Regions from separate parts of the Wenzhouxiangella sp. YN1 genome, predicted to be linked through region 2. Evidence: predicted binding sites of a transcription regulator. Region 2 holds the regulator's gene; the other holds the start of a gene.
The links. Region 2 encodes FliA, which starts transcription of late flagellar genes. Its sites were predicted from a motif close to GCTAAAGTTNNNNNNNNNNCNGCCGATA; they were not measured.
Positions count from the first base shown of each region.

Region 1: the regulator FliA is predicted to act here: its motif matches at 2,599-2,626, upstream of ACEWQZ_RS01945 (GGDEF domain-containing response regulator).

Region 1 covers NZ_JBJNIO010000093.1:36,910-45,675, reverse strand. The annotation lists gene ACEWQZ_RS01955 (MlaD family protein) at 1-705, shown strand, start outside; gene ACEWQZ_RS01950 (ABC-type transport auxiliary lipoprotein family protein) at 705-1,322, shown strand; gene ACEWQZ_RS01945 (GGDEF domain-containing response regulator) at 1,324-2,424, opposite strand; gene ACEWQZ_RS01940 (DUF2937 family protein) at 2,629-3,108, shown strand; gene ACEWQZ_RS01935 (leucyl aminopeptidase family protein) at 3,160-4,518, shown strand; gene ACEWQZ_RS01930 (hypothetical protein) at 4,630-5,154, shown strand; gene leuS (leucine--tRNA ligase) at 5,263-7,851, shown strand; gene ACEWQZ_RS01920 (LPS-assembly lipoprotein LptE) at 7,851-8,348, shown strand; gene holA (DNA polymerase III subunit delta) at 8,345-8,766, shown strand, end outside.
Region 2 covers NZ_JBJNIO010000155.1:147,009-155,774, forward strand. The annotation lists gene ACEWQZ_RS11960 (ParA family protein) at 1-117, opposite strand, end outside; gene motD (flagellar motor protein MotD) at 114-1,025, opposite strand; gene ACEWQZ_RS11970 (flagellar motor protein) at 1,036-1,776, opposite strand; gene ACEWQZ_RS11975 (chemotaxis protein CheA) at 1,777-3,873, opposite strand; gene ACEWQZ_RS11980 (protein phosphatase CheZ) at 3,885-4,607, opposite strand; gene ACEWQZ_RS11985 (chemotaxis response regulator CheY) at 4,604-4,996, opposite strand; gene ACEWQZ_RS11990 (RNA polymerase sigma factor FliA) at 5,029-5,742, opposite strand; gene ACEWQZ_RS11995 (MinD/ParA family protein) at 5,739-6,629, opposite strand; gene flhF (flagellar biosynthesis protein FlhF) at 6,622-8,004, opposite strand; gene flhA (flagellar biosynthesis protein FlhA) at 8,054-8,766, opposite strand, start outside.

The DNA.
Region 1 (8,766 bases), on a different contig from region 2:
GAACAGGCGCCGCTGCGTCAGGATACGACGGCGCGTCTTTCGGCCTCCGGGCTGACGGGGGTGTCGACCATCCAGCTGCGCGGCGGCAGCGCCGACAGCCCGCCGCTGAAGGCCGATCCCGAGCGCAAGCGCCCGGTGATCATCGCCGAGGAGTCGGGCCTGCAGCGCCTGATGGAGGCCTCCGAGGACATTGCCAGTACCGCCAGCGAGGTGATGCTGCGCCTGCTCGAGGTGCTCAGCGAGGAAAACAGCGAACGCGTCAGCGCCGCGCTGGCCAACATCGAGGACTTTACCGCGGCGCTCAACGTGGAGAGCGGCCGCTTTGGTCAGATTGTGCGCAACCTCGATCGGACCAGCGAGGAGCTGGCGCCGCTCATTCGCGAGGTTCGCGGCCTGGTGGAGGACATATCCGCCTCGTTTGCCCGCATCGAGCCGGTGCTGCTGGAGTCTTTCCCCAAGGCGGCCGAGTCGCTGCGCGAAGCGATGAGCCGCCTGGCCCGGACCGGCGAACGCATTGATGGTCTCGTGGCCGACAACGAGGCGGCTTTTTCCGGCCTGGGCGACCAGGTCATCACCCCGCTTGGGCCCGCGGTGCAGGAAATGCGCCAGCTGATCGACGAGCTGTCTGCCGTGACCGAGCGTTTCGAGCGCAACCCCGCCGGCTTCCTGTTGGGTGATGAGCGGCCAGAGGAGTACGAACCCTGATGAAACATTCTGTCTACCGGGCGCTGATGTGCCTGACTGTCGCGCTGCTGGCCAGCTCGTGCATGCTGGGTGGCGGCGAGGTCCGCTATCGGCTGATCGCCCCCCAGCTGGACGCAGAACCCGCGGCTGAACAACCGGGTGACAACGGCACGCTGGCCATTTCGCGTCCGCGTACCGACCGTACCCGTGATTCCAGCCGTATCCTGCTGCGCCGCGAGCGCACGCTGCTGCCCTGGGCAGGCGTGGCTTGGATCGACCGGGCACCGGATCTGGTGCAGACAATGCTGATTGAATATCTCGATGGCCGCGTCGCCACGGTGGGCGGATATGGCAGCCTGCCCGCGGACTACCGCCTTGATCTGGTCATGCACGGCTTCGAGTTTGCAGAAACCGAAACCGGGCTGCGCGCCGAGTTCGATATCGCGGCGCGCTTGTTCGACGCCGGCGGCGGGCTGGTGGCAACCCACCGGGTGGTTCGCCACGAGTCAGCCGAGGGAAATGCCATCGATCAGGCCCTGCCGGCCCTGGAATCGAGCCTGCGCCGGGCGTTTGCAGAGCTGTCCGACTGGCTGCAGGGGCGGCTGGGCACAGCGACAGCTTCGGGCGCCGAGCGCTGATTCAGTGAGCGGTGCGGCTGCCGTTGCCGCCGCGGCCGTGGCGATTGCCGGCAGTTTCGGCCTCGATCAGCTCGAGCAGCGGTTGCAGACGCCGCCGGAGCGAATGCAGATGCGGCTGCAGGCGCTCTGCCTGGCCCTGCTTGACCATGGCCAGCGCCTGTTCGATGTCGGGCGCCGCCTCGTCATCGTCCTGCGCCGGCTCCGGCGGATGGCTCTTGCCGGCCAGCCCGTCTTCGAGAATCTGGGCACCGTCGCGTCCGTTCATCGGCGGCGGCGTCTGGATGATGAAGCCGGCCTCCACCCCCAGCGCTTCGCCAGCCGGCCTCAGGCCCAGCGCGTCGAGATCGGGCAGGAAGCGTTGCTGCAGCTGCCGGGCGCCCTCGGCATCGGTAGCGGTGAGCAGGAAGCTGAAGGTTTCCGGTTCGGTCCGGAAGACCGTGTCTTCGCGGCGAATGCGTTGCCGAAGGGTGTCGCCGATGCGCTCGAGCGCGCGCGCGGCGTGCCGCTCGCCAAGCTCATCGAGCAGTTCTCCGAGCCCTGACAGGCGCAGATGCATCAGCACCAGCGGCTGTTGATGGCGCCTGGCGAAGCTCATCGCCTGGATCAGCCGCTCTTCGCAGTAACGCCGATTGCCAAGCCCGGTTTCAGGGTCGATATGGTGCGCCTGCTCGAGCAGGCGCAGGCGCCTGGCGGATCGCCCGCTGCGCGCATAGGCTTTGGCGCGGGCAGTCAGTTCGCTGGCCTGGAACGGTTTCGAGATGAAGTCGGTGGCGCCGAGCATCAGCGCGTGCTTGCGTTTGGCCTCGCCGTCTTCCTGGCCGGTGATCAGCACCAGGGGCAGTTCCTTGAGGCGGGCCTGCTCGGCCTGCCTGATCTGCTGGAGCAGGTCGAAGCCGCTCCTGCCGGCCATCACCAGGTCGCTGAAAACGACTTCGATGCGCGGGTCGGTCTGCAGAAGATCCCAGGCCTGTTCCGCCGACTCTGCCAGCACCAGATCAAACTGCTTGCCCAGTATCTGATTGGCGCAGGCCCGCATCAGGCGGCTGTCGTCGACAAACAGGATTCGCGGCTGCCGCGAAGAAGATTGCGTGTGCGTGTCCATGCCGTACTCCTTGCAGCTCTCGTGCCATGTTGGTGTTCTGTTTGGACTGCATCAGCGACACGGGCGCCCGATTCCGCCTCGGCCACGCATTGCCGGGCGGCTTTTGCCCGCGGGCCGGTGACGGCAGCGGTCACTTGACGGCACAAAGCGGCAGGCGTTGATGCGGCCTTGACTTGCCCGCCGGGGCGCCAGAAACTGGCGCAGATGGGATGGATTGGCCGCAAGTTCGACAATCTGGGCAGCGCCGTGAGCGGGGCCGGCGGCGGCATGGGGCTGTCCCAGGCGCCGGCGTTTACCCACGCCTATCTGCAGCGTCTGGGAGGGCATCTGGACGAAGCCCGGCGAACGCTCGAGCTGGTCGAGCGCGGCGTATTGGTGCCGGAGCTGACGGCGCCGGAGCGGGCGCAGGCCGTGCGCGGTTTTGCCGACCGCGTGGCCGAGCTGGAGGCGACCCATGCCGCGATTGCCGATGCCTCGCCCCTGCTGCAGCCGATCATGATGCTGCAACACGGCGATTCCGCGATCGCTCGGCGCGCCTGGGAGGCATTCACGCCTGCGCTGCCCATCGATGCACCCTCCCTGATCTGGACCGCCGTTGGCGTTGTGCTGGCGCTGCTGACCTATGAGTTGATCAAGTCGCCCGGCCTGCTGCTGCGACGCCGGCGCTCGCTGCGCGCGCGCTGAGGCGCGGCAGTTGCTATCCTTGAGGACTTTATTCAACCAAGCGGAGTCAGCATGTTCTGCGTATCCCCCGAGCGCGCCATTCCCATTCACTCCCTGGATGCCGAAACGCTGGCCTCCTGGAAAGAGCAGGCCGACGCCACGGGCCGCAGCTGGGTCGAGGCCAGCGGCTTCAGCGCCCGGCCGGGCACGTTTCTGGCGGTACCCGACGATCAGGGCGCTCTGGCCTGCATTCTTGCCGGGCGTGAAAGCGATGATCGGCTCTGGGCGCTTGCCCACCTGCCCGGCGAGCTGCCCGCGGGTGACTATCGGTTGGCAAGCGACTGGTCGAGCGAAGAGGTCGAGCGCGCTGCCGTTGGCTGGGGCCTGGGCTGCTACCGTTTCGATCGCTACAAGAAAATGGATCGGCCGGCGGCACGTCTGGCGGTAGAAGCCGGGGCCGAGAAGCGCCTGCGGGTTCTGCTCGACGCCTCTTTTCAGATACGCGATCTGGTCAATACTCCGGCCAATGATCTGGGGCCGGGCGAGCTGGCCGATGTGGCCGACCAGCTGGCCGGCGAGTACGGCGCCCGCTGTGAGGTCATCGAGGGCGCGCGGCTCGAGCGCGAGTTCCCGGCCATACACGTGGTCGGGCAGGCCGCCAGCCGCCATCCGCGCCTTGTCCGCATGCAGTGGGGGCGCGACGATGCCCCGCCACTGGCCCTGGTGGGCAAGGGCGTGATCTTCGATTCCGGCGGGCTCAACGTCAAGCCCGGCGCCGGCATGGTGCTGATGAAGAAGGACATGGGCGGTGCCGCGCACGTGCTCGGCCTCGCGCGGGTGATCATGGCCATGGGCCTGGACGTCAATCTGCGGGTCTACATTCCGGCGGTGGAGAACGCGATTGCGGGCAATGCCTATCGGCCCTCGGATATCATCTCCACCCGCAAGGGCACCAGCGTGGCCATTGGCAACACCGATGCAGAGGGTCGTGTGGTGTTATCGGATGCGCTCACCCTGGCCTGCGAAGAGGGGGCTGAGCGCGTGATTGATTTTGCCACCCTGACCGGGGCCGCACGCGTTGCCCTGGGCGAAGATCTGCCGCCCATCTACGGCCGCGACACCGCGACGGTCCGGGAGATTCAGGATCTGAGCTTTTCGCTGGAGGACCCGGTGTGGCCCATGCCGCTGTTCGCGCCCTATCGCCAGCAGATCGAACCAGCCATCGCCGATCTTTCCAATACCGGCACCTCGAGTTTTGCCGGCAGCGTGACCGCAGCGCTGTTCCTGGATCATTTCGTGGCCGCTGATGTCGATTGGCTGCACCTTGATATCTATGCCTGGAATCAGTCGGATCGCCCCGGGCGTCCGGCCGGAGGCGAGGTGCAGGGGCTGCGCAGCATGTGGCAGTGGCTGGAGTCGGTCTACGGTTGAGGTGCATGCGCCCGCGGCCGGCGTCGGGGGGTGTTGCAGGCGCAACAATGAGGTTAGGATAAAGACTGGTGGACAACGCGCACAGGCTGCGCACAAAGCAGGAGAGAGATCATGCGTTACATGTGGATTGCAGTCGCCATTCTGGCGCTGGCTGCTTGCCAGTCCGAAGAAGCTGATCAGATCGAGGACGCTGGCGACAAGGCGGCCGAAGCCGTGGAAGAGGCCGGCGAGAAGACCGCCGACGCCTTTGACGAGGTCAGGGACAGAAGCCGGGAGGTCGGGGAGAGTGCGGCCGAGTCGGTTGACGAGAGTGTCGAGGCCGCTGAAGACGCCGTTGACGACAGCGTCTGGGAGAGAACACGCGAGCTGGCTGAAGAAGCCCGCGACAAGGCCGAAGAGGCGCTTGCCGCCGCCGACGACAAGGGCAGCGAGGCCTGGCAGGAAACGCGGGAAGCTGCTGCGCAGGCGCGCGAGCGGGCCGAAGAAGCCTGGGAAAAGGTCAGCGAGCAGGCCGGTGATACCTGGGAAGGCGCCAGCGCCAGAGCGCGGGAAGCCTGGCAGGAAGCCAACGATGCCTGGGATCGACTGGCCGAGCGCGCCGACGAGGCAACCGACGACGACGGTGAGCCGCAGTAGACCGCTGACCACCCGATCGGTCCAGCGACAAGACCAGCGCCGCCCCGCATGCGGGGCGGCGTTGCTTTCACAAACTTGTTTCCAAGCACAGCAGGGTAGCAGCAGACGGTGACAGACAGCTATCGCCCCGGCGAGCTCGAGCCGGTAATCCAGCGTTTCTGGGAAGAGCGCCACGCGAATCGTGCCGAATCCGGCGACGGCGAGCGGTTTTATTGCCTGAGCATGTTTCCCTACCCTTCGGGCCGGTTGCACATGGGCCACATGCGCAACTACACCATCAGCGACGTGATTTCTCGCTATCAGCGCATGCAGGGCAGGCGCGTGCTCCAGCCGATGGGCTGGGACGCTTTCGGTCTGCCGGCCGAGAATGCCGCCATGGCCAACGGCGTGCCCCCGGCGCAATGGACCCGTGAAAACATCGCGCACATGCGCGAGCAGCTCAGGCAGCTGGGTTTTGCCATCGACTGGGAGCGCGAGCTGGCGACCTGCGACCCGGAATACTATCGCTGGAACCAGTGGTTTTTCCTGCGCCTGCTCGAGCGCGGCATTGCCTACAAGAAGACCGGCACGGTCAACTGGGACCCGGTCGACCAGACCGTGCTGGCCAACGAGCAGGTCATCGACGGCAAAGGCTGGCGCACCGGCGCGACCGTCGAAAAGCGCGAAATCCCGATGTATTACCTGCGCATTACCGACTACGCCGACGAGCTGCTCCAAAGCCTTGATGGCCTTGACGGCTGGCCTGAGCGTGTGCGCGCCATGCAGGCCAACTGGATCGGCAAGAGCGAGGGTGCCGAGGTCGACTTCGCCTGTGGTGAGGAGACGATCAGGGTCTTCACCACCCGTCCCGACACGCTGATGGGGGCGACTTTCATGGCGGTGGCCGCTGAGCATCCGCTTGCCAGGCAGGCGGCTGAAGGCAATCCCGAGCTGACCGCCTTCATTGCCGAATGCCAGCAGGGCGGCGTGTCGGAAGCCGATATTGCGGCGCAGGAAAAGAAGGGCATGGACACCGGGCTGAAAGCCGTCCACCCGCTGACCGGTGACGAACTTCCGGTCTGGGTTGCCAACTATGTGCTGATGGCCTATGGCGAGGGCGCGGTCATGGCCGTTCCCGCGCATGACGAGCGCGACTTCGCTTTTGCCCTGAAATACGGCCTGCCGATTCGGCAGGTCATCAGCCTGCCGGAGCAGCGGCAATACGATGATCGCCAGTGGCACGATGACTATGCCGAAAGCGCTGGCCATCTGGTCAACTCCGGTCGTTTCGACGGCCTTGCCTGGTCTCAGGGTTTCGATGCCATCGTCGCCGAGCTCGAACAGCGCGGTGCCGGCCGGGCCCGCACGCAGTTTCGTCTGCGCGACTGGGGTGTCTCGCGCCAGCGTTACTGGGGCTGTCCGATTCCGATCATTCACTGCCCCGAATGCGGCGACGTGCCGGTGCCCGATGCCGATCTGCCGGTGACCCTGCCCGAGGATCTGGTGCCCGACGGCTCGGGCAACCCTCTCAGTCGGCATCCGGAATTTCTCGAGGTCGACTGCCCCGAATGCGGCGCCGACGCCCGGCGCGAGACCGATACGCTGGACACCTTTGTCGACTCGGCCTGGTATTTTCTGCGCTATACCTGCCCCGACAATGATCAGGCGATGGTGGACGAACGCGCCGATCAGTGGATGCCGGTCGATCAGTACATCGGCGGCATCGAGCATGCCATTCTGCACCTGCTCTATGCGCGCTTCTGGACCCGGCTGATGCGTGACCAGAAGCTCATCGAGATCGACGAACCCTTCGCCCGCCTGCTGACTCAGGGCATGGTGCTGGCCGAGACCTACTACCGTGAGGAGGAGTCCGGTCGCAGGATCTGGTTCAATCCGGCCGACGTGGAGGTCCAGCGCGACGGCAAGGGGGAGGTGCTCAGCGCGGTGCTCAAGGCCGACGGCAAGGCAGTCGAGCCCGGCGGCATCGAGAAGATGGCCAAGTCCAAGAACAACGGGGTGGACCCGCAGACGCTGGTCGATACCTGGGGCGCCGACACCGTACGCCTGTTTTCGATGTTTGCCGCGCCGCCCGAACACTCGCTGGAGTGGTCCGAGGCCGGCGTCGAGGGTGCCTGGCGTTTTCTCCGGCGACTGCATGCCGGTGTGCAGGCCCACGTGGCCGCAGGGGCTCTGCCCGGCCAGCGGCCCGATGCCCTTGACGGTGACGCGCGCGAGCTGCGCCGGCAGCTGCACGAAACCATTGCCAAGGTCGGCGATGACATGGGCCGGCGCCAGACCTTCAATACCGCCATCGCTGCGACCATGGAGTTCTGCAACCAGCTGCAGCGATTCACGGCGACCGACGAGCCCGGGCGAAAGCTGGCTCAGGAAGCCTGGGAGGCGGTGGTACGGCTGATTGCCCCGGTGACGCCGCACCTGGCCGAGTCCCTGTGGCACGATCTCGGGCGCGAAGGGTCGGTGTTCGAGGCCGGCTGGCCGGCGGTTGACGAGTCTGCCCTGGCGCGCGCTGCCGTGACCATTGTGGTGCAGGTCAACGGCAAGGTGCGCGGTCGCATCGACGTGCGCCCGGGGGCCGACCGCGACAGCGTTCAGCAGGCCGCCATGGGTGATGACAACGTCGCCCGCCATCTCGAGGGCAAGCAGGTGCGCAAGGTCATTCTGGTGCCCGACAAGCTGCTCAATATCGTGGTCGGCTGATGCAGCGCGCGATCGGCATCGTGTTTCTGGCCGCACTGGTCGGCGCCTGCGGCTTTCAGCTGCGCGGCGATGCCCGCCTGCCGGAGTTCATGAGCCGCACGCACGTGGCCGTAGGCGATGACAGCACCGTTTTTGCCCGCGAGCTGAGCCTGTTGCTCGAGGCCAATGGTGTCGATCTCCTGTCGTCGCCGGCCTCCGATGCGGCGACGCTGCGCATCGACTCGCAGCGCATGTGGCGCGAGCCGCTTTCGGTTTCAGGCCAGGCTCGTGTGCGTGAGTATCTGCTGGTTTTCGAGGTGTACTGGCGGCTTGAAGATGCCGCCGGCGAGACCGTGCTCGAGCGTGATCGCCTCAGCGTCACGCGTGACTACAGTTTTGACGAAAAGGAAATTCTGGCCGCGCAGCGCGAAGAAGAGTTCCTGCGCGCTGACCTCAGCCGCTCGATGGCAGCACGAATGCTCCGGCGCCTGGAGGCGCTGGCCGGCGCCAGATCGTGAAACTGTTTCCGGAAAAGCTGCCGCAGCGACTCGATCGGGGCCTCGATCCGGTTTATCTGGTGGCCGGCCAGGAGCCGTTATTGATCGAGGAGGCCTGCGACGCCATACGCCAGGCCGCGCGCAAGGCCGGCGTGGCCGAGCGTCTGGTGCTGGAGGCCGATGCGCGCTTCGACTGGAGCCAGCTGGAGTCTGCTACCGAGACCACCTCTCTTTTTGCCACCCGGCGCCTGGTGGAAGTGCGCCTGCCCTCGGGCAAGCCCGGCCGCGAGGGCGGGGCCGCGTTGCGTGCTTTCGTCAAGTCCGGCAGCGACGACGTCCTGCTGGTCAAGTGCGATGCCTGGGAGATGGCCAGCGAAAGGACCGCGTGGGTCAAGGCGCTGGATCAGGCCGGTGTCTATGTACCCTGCTGGAAGGTCAA
Region 2 (8,766 bases):
ATCCAGATCGGCGACCAGTACCGAATGCCCGGCCTTGATCAGCCAGCCGGCCAGGCTGACCGTCGTTGTCGTCTTGCCCACGCCGCCTTTCTGGTTGGCGATTGCCCAGGTTTTCATAATGCACTCTCCGCGCCGGAACTTTCGGCGCCCTGGTCTTGCGATTGCGTCGGCTCGCCTGAATCACTGTCCTGGGCGAACTGCTCCGGGAGCTGATCGTCGGCGAGAACCACGATCACGACCCGGCGGTTTCGGTTGCGGCCCTCTTCGGTGGCGTTGTCGCCGGCCGGACGATGCTCACCCAGGCCGATGGCCGCCAGGCGGATCGGCTCGATGCCGGTACTCTGCAGCAGTCGAACCACGCTGGCTGCGCGCGCCGCTGACAACTCCCAGTTGGAGGGAAACCGACTGGTCTTGATCGGCACGTTGTCGGTATGTCCTTCCACACGAACCGGATTGGAAAAAGGCTCGAGAATACCGCCCAGGCGCCGTAGCGTCGGCCGGGCCGATTCGGAAATCTGTGCAACACCGGTCGGAAACAGGATGTCGGTCTTGACCTCCACTTCGAGCCAGAAAGGCGTCTGACGAACGCGCACCAGATCCATCTCGATCAGGTCGCTGAGCGCCTGGCGTATCTCGTCGGCCATCACGTTCAGGCGCGCCTCGAGCTCGCGCGCACGGGTATCCAGCTCAGAGGCCGTGGTTGGCGCATTGGGCTGTGTCTGCATCGACTCCATGGGCATCTGCAGGATGCCGGGGTCGGTGATACTGCGCGGCTCGACGTTCAGGCGCCCCTCGCCGGCAGTGGTGGCCTTGTTTTCACCCAGCTGAATCGGCTTCATGCTCTTGGGCGCCCCGCTGAAGGCGGCCACCAGCGACTCGGAAAGCACCCGATACTTGCCTTCGTTGACCGAGGAAATGGCATACATCACAACGAAAAAAGCCAGCAGCAGCGTCATCAGGTCGGCATAGGGAATCGCCCAGGCTTCGTGATTGAGGTGGTCTTCCTTCCTGTTCTTGCGCGCCATGCCTCCCCCCTTACTGGACAAAGCCCTTGAGCTTGGTCTCGATATTGCGCGGGTTCTCCCCTTCGGCAATAGAAATCACGCCTTCGACGATCATCTCACGCAGCTGCGTCTGGCGGCCGATCAGGCCCTTGAGCTTGCCGGCCACCGGCAGGAAGAACAGATTGGCCGAGCCGATGCCGTAAATGGTGGCCACAAACGCCACGGCAATGCCCGAACCCAGCTTGGAAGGATCGGCAAGGTTCTGCATGACTGCAATCAGCCCCATGACCGCGCCAATGATGCCGAGCGTGGGCGCATAGATGCCCATTGCCTCGAAGACCCTGGCGGCGCGGGTGTCGGCGTCTTCCCGGGTGCCGATATCGACATCCATGATGCTGCGGATCGTTTCCGGTTCGCTGCCGTCAACCACCAGCTGCAGCGCCTTGCTGACAAAAGGATCGGTCTCCAGCTCGACGCTGGGCTCGAGCCCGAGCAGCCCTTCCTTGCGAGCGGTCTGGCTCCACTCGAGAATCTTTTCCAGCATCGGTTCGGACTCGACCGACGGCGGGCGCAGCACCCAGACAACGATGCCGAGCGCGCGCTTCATCACGTCCATCGGTGTCTGCAGCAGGGTGGCGGCAACGGTGCCGACAATCACGATCACGAAAGCCGCGGCCGACCACAGCGCCGCCAGCCCGCTGCCCTTGAGGATCGAACCTCCAACAATTGCCACCAGCGCCAGAAACAGACCGATTGCACTGAGAATATCCATTCAGGCCTCCCCGGGGGCAAAGCGCTTCATCAAGCCGTTGATGTCGATGATCAGGGCAATATGGCCATCGCCGGTAATGGTGGCACCGGCAAAGCCCGGCAGCCCGTGCAGCAGCGCGCCAAGCGGCTTGATGACAACCTCTTCCTGGCCCAGCACCTCGTCGGTGACATAGCCGATCTTGTCGCTGCCGACCTGCAGCACCACCACGTAACCGCGCTCGCTCGCCGGGCCGTCGGCCAGCTCCATGAAATCACCAAGAAAAACCAGCGGCAGCGGCTTGCCGCGCACCATGATGACATCGCGCCCTTCGACCTGACGCACCGCCCCGGGATCGAGAAAGAACACCTCGACCACATGCGACAGGGGAAAAGCGAAGCGACGCTGGCGCAGCCGCACCATCAGCGCCGGCAGAATGGCCAGAGTCAGCGGCACCTGAACCTTGAAGGTGGAACCCTTTCCACGCTCGGACTCGATCTCGACGTTGCCGTTGAGTTCACTGATGCGGGTCTTGACCACGTCCATGCCGACGCCACGGCCGGAAATATTGGAGACTTCCTCGCGGCTGGACAGCCCCGGCAACATCATCAGATCGAGACACTCGCGACGGTTCAGCCTTGCGGCCGCCTCGGCGGTGATCAAGCCACGGCTGACGGCCTTGTCGCGCAGCCCCTCGGCGTCGATGCCCGCGCCATCGTCACTGATGCGAATGACAATGTGATCGCCCTCCTGTTCGGCACTGAGCTCGACCCGACCGGTGCGCGGCTTGCCGGCAGCCGCGCGAACCTCCGGCGTTTCGATGCCGTGATCCATGGCGTTGCGCACCAGATGGACCAGCGGATCGGCGAGCGCTTCCACCAGATTCTTGTCCAGATCGGTATCCTCGCCGTGCAGGGTCAGCTCGATTTCCTTGTCGAGCGACCGGGCCATATCCCGCGCCAGGCGCGGAAAGCGCGAAAACACCTTGCGAATCGGCTGCATGCGCGTTTGCATCACCCCCATCTGCAGATCGGAGGTCACCAGATCGAGGTTGGCCACCGTGCTCTGCAGTTCTTCATGCTTGAGCTGCTCGCCCAGATTGCTGAGCCGGTTGCGCACCAGCACCAGCTCACCGACCAGGTTCATGACGCGATCCAGCCGGGCGACATCCACCCGAACGGTCGACTCCACCGGCGCAGGCGCGGCCGACCGGGCAGGCGCAGCCTCGGCCGGCGGCGCCGATCGCTGCGCCGTTGGGGCCGCTGCCGGTGGGCTTGCCGAGTCTTCCGCAGCGCTCGCAGGCTCGGGCGATTCGGCGCCCTGCGCCTGCGGCATACTCGCCGCCGAGTCGGTGCCGCCAGACTCGCGGGCCACCTGATCGAGAATCGCCTCGAACTCCTCTTCGGTGATTTCATCAGACCCGTCAGCATCCTCGGGCGCGCTGCCGAGCTCCACCTCGCCGGTATCGGCTGCATCATCGCCGCCGGGGGCGGCTTCACCGTGCAGCTCGTCGAGCAGGGCTTCGAATTCCTCGTCGGTGATATCGTCGCTCGGCGACGCGTCCGCGCTCGACTGTGCCGATTCCGGCAAGCCCGCAGCCGTCTCGCCCTGCGCCGCCGGAGGCGGTTCGGCGGCCGCGCCTGCCTGGGCCAGCATGGCCTCGAACTCATCGTCGGTGATGTCGCCGCTGCGATCATCCTGCGCGCGGGGCGCTGTTGTTGCAGTGGCTGCTTTTTCGTGCACGAACCCGCGCAGCTGATCAAGCAGTGCGGGCGGCGCCGGGGCCGGTTCCTGACCGTCGCGCATGGCCGCCAGCATGGCCACCACCTCATCGAGCGAGTGCAGCACCGAATCCATGATCTCGGTGCGCATTTCCAGCTCCTGACGTCTGAGCGCATCGAACACTTCCTCGGCACAATGACACAGGGTCACCAGTGGTTCGATATCGAGAAAGCCGGCACCCCCCTTGACGGTATGAAAGGCGCGAAAAACGGTATCGAGCAGCGCCTTGTCGCGCGGCCGCCGCTCCAGTTCGACGAGCTGCTCACCCAACTGCTCGACCAGTTCCCCGGCCTCGTTGAGATAGTCGTCGCGAATACTGTCGTCGATCTGAAAGCTCATGATCTCACCTGCTAGAAGCCCAGGCTCGAGAGAACGTCATCCACTTCGTCCTGGCTGGTCACCCGGTCTTCTTCCTCGTGCTTTCTGCCGGACTGGTCTGCCGTCGCCCCCGTTTCGCCGGACTGCCTGCCCGACAGACGAATCATGTTGACGAGCGTGCTCTCGACTTCCTTGACCAGCTCGATGACCTTGCGAATGGCCTGCCCCGACAGGTCCTGAAAATCCTGGGCCATCAGCATCTGTGAAAGCCGCTTGCGAATCTCACCGGAGGTGTGGTCGGAGCTGTCGAGAAACTCCTCGGTCTCGCGTACCAGGCTGCGAAATTCGTCGGCGGCCATCTCGCGGGCGCGAAAGCGCTGCCAGTCGCCCACCAGGCGCGTGCTGTCCTCGGTCAGACGTTCGGCCAGCGGCATGGTCTCCTCGATCAGGTCCATGGTCTTGTGAGCCGACGCTTCGGTCATGTGAATCACTTCATCGAGCCGGCTTTGAGCGTCGGGTATTTCCTCGCTGGCCAGCGTCTCCACGCGCGCGTCGACTTGAAAGCTGTTGAGGGCTTCGTGCAACTGGCGCGTCAGCCGCCCGATATCCTGGAACAGGCTGGTCTCGCGCATGGCGGTCAGCTCGTCCAGGCTGGCGTAGAAAATGGCCTCGTCGTTACCGCGCGCGGCCGCGGCCAGCGCCTCGATGGTGGGCAGATAATCCGCCGGTCTGCGATCGTCGCTGCCGCTGTTCATGTCGACGCCCCCAGGCGCTCGAACACGCGCTGAATCTTGTCCTTGAGGGTTTCGGCGGCAAACGGCTTGACCACATAGCCGTTCACGCCGGCCTCGGCGGCCTCGATGATCTGGCTGCGGTTGGCTTCAGCCGTGACCATCAACACCGGCAGCGCTTTGAGCGCGTCGTCGGCGCGAATGGCCTTGAGCAGCTCCAGCCCGCTCACATCCGGCATGTTCCAGTCGGTAACCACAAAATCAATGCGCCTGGATTTGAGCACCTGCAGGGCCGTGCGCCCGTCATCGGCTTCGGTGACGTTGCCGAAACCGAGCTCGCGCAACTGATTCTTGACGATTCTCCGCATCGTGGAAAAATCGTCCACGACCAGAATTTGCATGTTCTTGTCCAACGTAGCGTCTCCGTTGCTGTGTCGTTTATCCGTCAGTCCGACAAGCGCGCCCTGAGCCTGGCCAGCGCCTGGCCATGCAGCTGACAGACGCGCGACTCGCTCACCTCCAGCACTGCGCCGATTTCCTTGAGGTTGAGCTCGTCGTCGTAATACATGTTCATGACCAGTTGTTCCCTTGCCGGCAGCGCTGCGATCGCCTCGGTCAGGGCCGCCTGCGCGGCGTCCTCCTGCAGCTCACGCTCGGGTGATTGCGTCTTGTCGGCCACCACCCCCGAATCACTGTCGACCGGCGAGAGGTCCTCGGTGCTCAGCATCCGGCAGAAAACCGCCTCACGGGCAATGTCGTGGTACTCGTCCAGGCTGACGCCCATCTGCGCGGCAATATCGACATCGCGCGGGCGCCGACCCAGGCGAATTTCCAGCTGCCGGATGGCCTCGACCATCTCGCGCACCCGGCGGTGTACCGAGCGCGGCGTCCAGTCGGTCTTGCGCAGCTCATCGAGCATGGCGCCGCGAATCCGGATGCCGGCATAGGTCTCGAAACGCGCGCCCCGGCTGCCGGTGTAACGGCCGGCGGCCTCGATCAGGCCGAGCATCCCGGCCTGAATGAGATCGGCCACCTCGACGCTGGCCGGCAGACGGCCGGCCAGGTGATAGGCAATCCGCCGGACCAGATCGGCATACTGCTCCACCAGGTCCTCGCTGGAGAGGCTGCGCACTGCTTCATACTCGGCCGTGGCGTTCATCGCGCGACCTCCGCCTGCCCGGGCTCGGCACCCACCACGCGCTCAAGAAAGAACTCGAGATGGCCGCCGGCACCCGATGGCACACCCCATGTATCGGCCTGTTCGGCCAGATTCTTGAATGCCTCGGTGGCGCGGCAGCCCGGAAAAGCCGTGACTACGGGCTGCTGTTGCTGCAGTGCCCGACGCAGGAAGTCATCGTGCGGGACGTGCCCGGCGTAGTGCAGCGTGATGTCGAGGTAACGATCGGCCACGCGCGCCAGCTTGCGGTAGAGCGCGCGTCCTTCAGCGGCGCTGCGGACCATGTTGGACAGCACCTGGGCGCGCTCGATGCCGTAATCGCGGGAGAGCACCTTGATCAACGCGTAGGCGTCGGTCAGGGAAGCCGGTTCGTCACAGACCACGATCAATGCCTGATGCGCGGCGCGGGCGAACAGCGTGACCGCCGAGCTGATGCCGGCGGCGGTATCGACAATCAGCAGGTCGGCGCTGCCGGTGACCTCGGAGAAGGCGCTGATCAGACCGCCGCAGGCCTCCGGCGGCAGCGTTGTCATGTCCTGCACCCCCGAGGCGGCGGGAATGATGCGGATGCCGGCTGGCCCGTCGACGATGATGTCTTCGAGATCGCATTCCCCCGCAAGCACATGCGAAAGGTTGCGCCGCGGACTCAGGCCCAGCAGGACATCGATATTGGCCAGCCCCAGATCGGCGTCCAGAAGCCACACCTTGCGGCCACGCCGCGCCTGGGCGGCAGCCAGGTTGACCGACACATTGGTCTTGCCCACTCCACCCTTGCCGGACGCCACGGCGATGACCTGAACCGGCTGACGCGAGCCTTTCGCGCTCACCCCTTCCAGCCCGGCCGCCTGATTTCTTCCCCCTTCAAGCATTGGCATACCTCGCTTCGGCAATGTGGCGCGCCAGGGCGTGATCTTCACGGCCGGCACGCGATTTTTTCATCAGGCTGACAGCCTGGCTGATCAGATGGCGGGCACTCGCCCGCCGCAGATTCTCGGGCACTTCCTGGCCGTCGGCCGACCAGGCCACCGGCAGCCTGTAGCGCGCCAGTACCGACAGCATGCCGCCCAGGCTGGCCGCCTCGTCGATCTTGGTGACGATGCCGCCGGCCAGCGGCATGCGCGAAAACGCGGCCACCGCTTCGTCAATCGATTCCATCTGCGCATTGGCGGCCAGCACCAGGTAGGAGGAAACCGGCCGGCCTTCCATTTGCAGCGACTCCAGCGCCCGCACCAGGCGGGTATCACGCTGACTGACCCCGGCGGTATCCACCATGATCAGATCGGCATGCGAGAGCCGCTCGACGCGCTGCCGCAGCTCGTCGGCGTTGCGGGCAACATAGACCGGCACGTTGAGCTGCCGGCCGTAAATGAACAGCTGTTCCTGGGCGCCGATGCGATAGTCATCGGCGCTGATCAGTGCCATCTTTTCGAGCCCGTTCTTGAGCGCGTAGCGGGCGGCCAGCTTGGCAATGGTGGTGGTCTTGCCCACCCCCGTGGGTCCGACCAGAGCCACTACCCCGCCGGCGGCCAGCGGGTCGGTTTCAAAGAATTTCATGCGCCGCGCCAGCAGGCCCAGGGCGCCGCGCCAGGTGGCCGCGCTGTCACCTTCCCTGACCGGCGCCTTGCTGGCCAGGTCCTGGGCCAGATCCGGCGCCAGGCCCATGCGGATCAGATCGCGCAGCACCGCGGCGCGCAGCGGGTTCCTACGCGACATGTCGTTCCAGGCAAGGCTGGAAATCTGAGTCTCGAGCATGCGCTTGAGCACGTTGATCTCACGCCGCATGCCCACCAGTGAAGATTCCGACACGGCGGCAGCCGGTACCGCGTCAGCAGCCGCATTCTGCTGCCGCGGCGCCGCGCCGGGAGCCGCGGCGCCGTCGCCGGCAGCGGCCCGCGATTGCGCCTGGCCAGACAGTTCGACGACATCCTGCGGCGCGTCCTCGACTGCCAGCTCGGAGCTGAGGCTGACCTGATCCGGCGCCGACGGGTCGGGCTCAGGCGCATCCTGACCCGGCGGCTCGTACTGCCAGGTGTCCCGCGTCTGGCGGCGCTTTTCGTTTCCGCGGCCGGCGCCGCGGCCCATGGCGTACTCGACCAGAGTCTCGTCGTAGTCCACCGCGGCAATCAGCTCCAGGCCTTCATCAAGATGCCGGGTCGAGAGAATGACCGCATCGGGTCCCTGCTCGTCGCGCACCAGCTTGAGTGCCTGTCGCATATCGTCGGCAACGTAGCGCTTGATCTTCATGGCGTCCTGTCTCTCCTGCTGCACTTGTTCAGACGGCCCCGGCCTGGCATCAACGCGAAACCTGACCGATCAGCCGCAGCTGCTTGTCTTCTGGAATCTCGCCGTGCGAGAGCACGTGCAGGCCCGGTACGGCCTGTCGGGCGAAACGTGACAGCATGTTGCGAATTCTTGGCGGTACCAGCAGGATGGCGGGTTCTCCCCTGGCCTCCTGCTGTCGGGTGCTCGACTGCAGCGCTTCCTGCAGCTTTTCCGCCAGTCCGGGCTCCACGACCCCGGAATCACCCTGCTGCACCACATCCTGCAAAAGCTGTTCCAGCTCCGGCGCCAGCGTCATGACCGACATCTGCTCGCCCAGCCCGTTGATCTCCTGAACGATCTGTCGCCCCAACGTCTGCCGCACCTCGGCCAACAGCTCATCAGGATCCTGCGTACGCGCGCCGTGCTCGACCAGGGTTTCGCAGATGGCACGCACGTTGCGCACCGGCACCTTCTCGGCCAGCAGGCGCTGCATCACGCGCACCACCACGGCCAGCGGCAGCGTCTTGGGCGTCAGATCCTCGACCAGCTTGGGCGCACTCCTGGCGAGCACGTCCAGCAGCTGCTGCACTTCCTGATGACCCAGCAATTCGTGTGCGCGCTGCTTGAGCACATGGCTCAGATGCGTGGCGATCACCGTGGCCGCATCGGCCACGGTGTAGCCCAGTGTCTGTGCGTGCTCGCGAACACTGGGCTCCACCCAGACCGCCGGCATGCCGAAGGCCG